Linked DNA regions of Marinomonas mediterranea MMB-1. The protein of the gene in region 2 interacts with the protein of the main gene of each other region in a pairwise test. Links are inferred from orthologs where the notes say so. Each region holds a gene or a part of one and is shown on either strand. Other genes may lie near its edges.

Region 1 (3,027 bases), 1.4 Mb from region 2 along the record:
TTTGATGAGACCATCCAGCGCCGTATCGTACGCAGCGACAAGCTCATCAAAATGAACATTACGATAACCTGGGTCATTCACATCAGGGGAAATGGTACAAGTACGCGATGTGGGGCCAATAGCACCCGCAACAAAACGAGGTTTGTGCGGCTCTTTGGCTGTGATCTCATCGGCTGCCTGACGCGCAAGTTTCGCAGACTCATAGTTGATTTCGTAGCTAAGTTCTTCCATGTGGTAATCAAGCATGGAAATGGCATTCGCATTGAAGGTATTCGTCTCAACAATGTCAGCACCCGCTTCAAGGTACGCGGTATGAATCGCCTTAATCACTTGAGGTTGAGTCAGTGAAAGTAAGTCGTTGTTCCCTTTCAGTTCGCTTTTCCAGTCCGCGAATCGTTCTCCTCGAAAATCAGCTTCCTCAAATTTATAATCCTGAATCATAGTGCCCATTGCACCGTCTAGAATCAGTATATTTTCCTTTAAACGATTTTCGATCGCTTCATAAGAACGAGATTTAACGACCACACTTTCACCTCAAATATTAAGTTTCACCGCTACTATAACCGACACACATAAAAAAGAGTTGAAAAATTATAATAGGAAAATGAATGAAGCGAATGTTCTTACAAGAATGTATATGATTGTCGTCCTAACAATGTGTTCTGGCGCTCTAAAGCGTTAAATTTTACTAACAGCATTGGGTCGTCAGCGTATCCTTCTCCGACGACGCCAATGATCGCCTTCCTTTGCCTTGCACTGTTCTTTGTATTTTGTTTTTTACTTAATCGATGTCATCGCTAAGAGAGACTTCAATAACACCCAGAAATCTGCGACAGAACGGATTTCCAATTTTTCAGACGGTGAGTGCGCTCCGCGAATATTCGGACCAAACGACACCATTTCCATGCCCGGGTATTTCGCGCCGATAATGCCGCATTCTAATCCGGCATGTATGACCTTGACGTTGGCATCGTACCCCATCGACTCTTTATGAACCTTTAGAAATTGCGTTAATAAACGTGCACCTGCATCCGGCTTCCACCCCGGATAGCCATTGTCAAACGATACATCCGCACCGCATAAAAGAAAGGCACTTTTGGCTTTATTCGCAATGTTTTCAAACGCAGAATCAATTAGGGAACGGGTTAGCAAACATGAACTAAAAATTAACTTGCCGCTGTTATCCGCTTCAAGATTAATGACACCCAAGTTGCAGGATGTTTCTGTCACACCTTCCAATTCAATGCTCATTCGCATGACACCATGAGGAGCGCAATTAAGTGAGGCTAGCAAGGCGATCTGATCATCTTTATCAAGCGCAGTCTCAGCAGGGCTACCAACGCTCAATTTAATACGTAAATCTGGCTCAACCTGCGAATATTCGTTTTTAATGTCATTCAAAAGGCTTTCTAATGCGGCTTCGATCTCAGCAAACACAAGATGATTCACATTAAGCATAGCGATTGCATCGCGAGCAATCGCATTACGCAGTGTTCCCCCATTGAACGACGTGAGAGACAGTTCAAATTGATCCTGCAATGCGTTTAACACTCTAATCAGCAACACATTCGCGCTGGCACGGCCTTTATGGATGTCCAATCCAGAATGTCCGCCTTTAAGACCGTCAATACGGAGTGTCACGCCTATTTGGTCATCAACAACCGTCTTTGCGTTAAAGGCTTTTTTCACATTGATATCAACACCCCCAGCGCAACCAATATAGACATCGCCTCGGTCTTCAGAGTCAAGGTTCAGTAAGATTTTTCCTTGAAGAATGCCCTCTTCTAATTGCAATGCGCCACGAAGACTCGACTCTTCTTCAATCGTAAATAAGGCTTCAATAGGCCCGTGCTCAATCTCCTCAGAATCCAACACCGCCAACGCCGCTGCGACGCCGATCCCATTATCAGCCCCTAAGGTCGTTCCTATTGCATGCACCCAACCGTCTATAATCTGAGTTTTGATTGGGTCGTACTCGAAGTTATGTTCGATGTTCGCGTCTTTTTGCGCCACCATATCCAAATGACCTTGTAAGACAACGCCCTCACGATCCTCCATCCCGCGCGTCGCTGGCTTTCGTATAATCAAGTTCCCCACAGGATCGACGTAGGTCGCAAGCTGTTTGGATTCCGCCCAGCGAATCAGCTTATCTCTCAGCGCCGCTTCTTTGTATGACGGGCGTGGCGTATTGCACAGAGTTTGAAAATGACGCCACACGATACTTGGCTCTAAATCCGCGAGGTGCTCGTTCATAGATAAGGTCTCTTAATGTTCTTTATTAGATACAGAGACAATATAGGGAAGACGCAATGTAAGGCAATTCAAATAAAGAAATGCCTTCATTCAAAAAGCAAATGAAGGCGTTGCATGAGGCGTGTCCGGCGGACCGCAATCGTTAGATTGTAGTAAGAATATCTACTAACGTTTTTTTAGTGCGTTCGCAGAAAAGGTAACAAACTCTTCAGCACTTGTTGGATGAACACCAATGGTCGAATCAAAATGCTCTTTGGTCGCGCCCGCTTTAATCGCGATCCCCAAACCTTGAATGATTTCACCGGCGTAATCACCTACCATATGCGCACCGATTACCTCGTCATTTTCATTGTTCACAATAAGCTTCATAAAGGAGCGACTTTCACTGCCACTTAACGTGTTCTTCATGGCCTTGAAATCGGTCTGATACACACGAATATCTAACCCTTTGCTGTCCGCTTCGTCTTCGCTTAGACCCACTGTGCCAATTTGAGGCTGACTGAAAACGGCAGTCGGAATATTGTCGTAGTCAAACTGAACGTCTTTGCCTTCGAACCAGTAATCCAGCAAAGCCATTGCTTCTTTGATTGCCACTGGCGTTAGTTGAATATTGTCTGTCACGTCACCAATGGCGTAGACACTTTCGACGTTCGATTGGTAATTATTGTTTATCTCGATCGCCCCTTTTCCAGACATCTTCACGCCGATTTCGGCCAATCCAAGATTCGCAGTATTTGGAACACGGCCCGTCGCATACAACACAAGGCCAAAGTT
Region 2 (3,008 bases):
AGGTGAGCCTGTTACAGAACGCACTGACGTCGAGCGCCATAAGAGAATCCGCTTCTTGTGGGGAAACAGACCAAACAATGGAAATGTAATGCCGCCCATCGACACTCGGCAACGGCAGAAACGCTAAGATCCCCTCTTCACCAAACGCTTGCCAAGCGGTATCTTCATGTGGCGCATCAATCTCGACCGTGGTGACAATTGCATGGTGACCGTAGTCCCACTCAACGGTATCAAACGCACTCTGCTGTCTCAATTGTGATAACGCACCGTCTGCAGCAATGATAAGCTGAGCGTCCAACTGCATCGCAGAATCAAGCTCGACATTCACACCGTCTTCACTGCATTGGTATTGTGCAATCGTGTCGTTAAAATACGTGTCGATTTCACGGGTTTCACTCACTTTGGACATCAGTCCTTCGCAGAGCACCGCATTTTCAACCAAGTGCCCAAGCTCACTCAGCCCATTAGCATAGCTTTCAAAGTCAACGGCACCACAGCCTAATCCATCCCATACTTTCATATTGCGATAAGGGGCAAGACGACTTCGATCCAGCTTTTGCCATACACCCGCCTCTTTGAACAAGCTCTGAGAATACTGCGAAATAGCGCTTACCCGAGCATCGTAAGCAGGAGGAATCGACAATGGATACGCGCCATGGCTTTTGTCAATTAACGCCACAGACATCCCTTTGTTCGCCAATAGAATACCCGTGAGGCTTCCGACCATTCCAGCACCCACAACAATGACATCGTATTTTTTAGCCATTACTTCATTTCCTGCTTACGTATTAGATTTCACACTGCTCTATGACCAATGCACACTTCTAAGCTCAACGATTAAAAGAGCGACTAACTCGCCATCAATGCTTCAATTTCGTCAATTTCTTTTGCAAGCCCATGAGTCAAAACATAGGGCCCTGACTGTTTAATCAACACGTCATCCTCGATCCGAATGCCAATACCGCGCCATTGTTTTGCGACATTATCATTGTCCTTGGACACGTACAGTCCGGGTTCAATGGTCAACACCATCCCTTCTTCTAGCAAACGAGGCTCACCGTTTATTTTGTATCGCCCACAATCGTGTACATCTAGGCCCAACCAATGCCCCGTATTATGCATGTAGAACTCGCGGTACGCGTTGCTTTCGATCAACTCGTCAACGGATCCAGACAACAATCCGAGTTCCACCAGCCCTTCTGTAAGCGTCAAAACCGCTGCTTTATGGAATGCATCATAAGGGTTATTTACCTGCAACTCTTTTAGTCCAGAATGATAGGCATCAAGCACTAGTTGATACAATTTCGCTTGTGGCTCGGAGAACTTACCATTTGCAGGAAAAGTACGAGTAATATCTGAGGCGTAACAGCCCAGTTCGCAACCGGCGTCAATTAAGACTAAATCGCCATCCTCTATGCGCTCATCATTCTTAATGTAATGAAGAACACACGCATTTGCGCCTGACGCTACTATGTTGCTGTAGGCAGGATTACGTGAGCCATTCTTCATAAAGATGTAATTCAGTTCTGCTTCAAGTTCGCCCTCAAGCATGCCTGGCGTCACCGTCTTCATAGCCTGAATGTGCGCTTTAACGCTTATTTGAGCCGCGGCCTCCATAATTTCAACTTCCTCATTGTCTTTACGCAAGCGAAGCTCTTCAACAAATAATGACGCATCAATCACGTTAGTGGGTGCAATCGCTCCCATCCTTGCTCGACCTCGAAGGTCATCCACCCATGCATACGCTTGATCACGCAAGAACTCATCGGCAAATAGAATTGCGATGTTGCTTGCGCCATTTAATTTAAGCGCAACATAATCGTCCAATTCGTCCAATTCGATGGCGTGGTCAACACCAAATAAATCAATCGAACCTTGAACACCGTATCGGAAACCGTCCCATTGCTCTTTTTCAGGGTCTTTTGGCAACGTCGCCAAGGTTGACTCGCCAGCAGAGTCGATAATCAGATACGCTTCAGGCTCAGGAAAACCGCTTAAATAGAAGAAGCTCGAGTGAGGACGAAACTCATAATCGCAGTCGTTATTTCGCGTGCACAAGCTGCCAGTCCGAACAATCAGCACTGTTCCTTCGGGTAACGATGACATGAGCGCTTGTCGACGAGCTTTGTATGTTCCTTTCGATATATTCATTCCGACCTCAATATTCAAATGGCAACTAAGCCAAGTAAGTTATACGTAGTATCTGGGGATTTAGTGCAGTGGGTTAGATTTTGTGTGATCCGCATCAGGGTTCACCTCATGATGCTCGGAGTACAACATCATCGCGGACAGCCTAACGTACTCAATCAACTCCGTTAAATCCGCTTCATTGTCGTTGTTGTCTTCCAAATCTTTCATTTCAGATTGCATCGCAGAAATATTGGCAAAATCCTGAAGGACTTGCTTGGTATCATCCGAAAGGTTGTCTTTCTTTCCAGATAACCCGTAGCCAGCAAGAAAACCATGAGCCCATTGTGACAAGGTCATACCTCTTACGCTCAACTCTGAATCATCATCCGCAATACTTGGTTCAAGCGCGTATTCACCGTTTTGCAGCAAGGTTAACGTTGCGTTGTATAGTTCGACTATCGCCGCTCGACTGTCTGCTTCCTTCCAAGATTCAATGTCGCAGAACTCTACAACCATTGCTAACCAATGCTCTAACGACAAAGAAACACCTGAGGCAAGATAGCCACATAACTGACCGTGTAGCTCTGCTGGTGAAGCAGAAATAGATTCGGTTACAAACACGTCTGCGATGGAGTCAAAATCCAATGCGTCTTTTAGCACTTCTGTTGGCGTTGCCATTATCAAAACCTTTTTTAATGCGTCTACGTTTTATAATTAGGACTGATTATTAAATTTCCAGACTCGTAACGTTTCAGGCTGTTAACTTTTAAGAATGTTAACTTTTAAGAATGTTAAATCCTAAGATACGTTACAACATAGTCTCTAATATACAATGCAAGAAGCCGCGCGTCTGCGCGGCTTCTATGAGGAAGCTAAAA

The links. Proteins that work in one complex are often made in the same cells at the same time.
Region 1: the proteins of MARME_RS03510 (region 2) and MARME_RS09725 interact in binary tests that used the Escherichia coli proteins (3 or more experiments, as listed by UniProt). The link is inferred for Marinomonas mediterranea MMB-1 from one-to-one orthologs.

What each region holds. Positions count from the first base shown.
Region 1 is NC_015276.1:2,119,415-2,122,441, reverse strand. The notes cover bases 16-2,964. They hold MARME_RS09725 (aminoacyl-histidine dipeptidase), read right to left. Parts: upstream 2,254-2,964; coding sequence 778-2,253; downstream 16-777. Other genes in these bases: gorA (glutathione-disulfide reductase), read right to left, coding at 2,419-2,964; metH (methionine synthase), read right to left, coding at 16-525. Also shown: more of metH, read right to left, coding at 1-15; more of gorA, read right to left, coding at 2,965-3,027. UniProt on the Escherichia coli protein: Dipeptidase with broad substrate specificity. Requires dipeptide substrates with an unblocked N-terminus and the amino group in the alpha or beta position.
Region 2 is NC_015276.1:729,459-732,466, reverse strand. What follows is about bases 1-2,930. They hold MARME_RS03510 (aminopeptidase P N-terminal domain-containing protein), read right to left. Parts: upstream 2,152-2,930; coding sequence 850-2,151; downstream 1-849. Other genes in these bases: MARME_RS03505 (UPF0149 family protein), read right to left, coding at 2,212-2,808; MARME_RS03515 (UbiH/UbiF/VisC/COQ6 family ubiquinone biosynthesis hydroxylase), read right to left, coding at 1-766.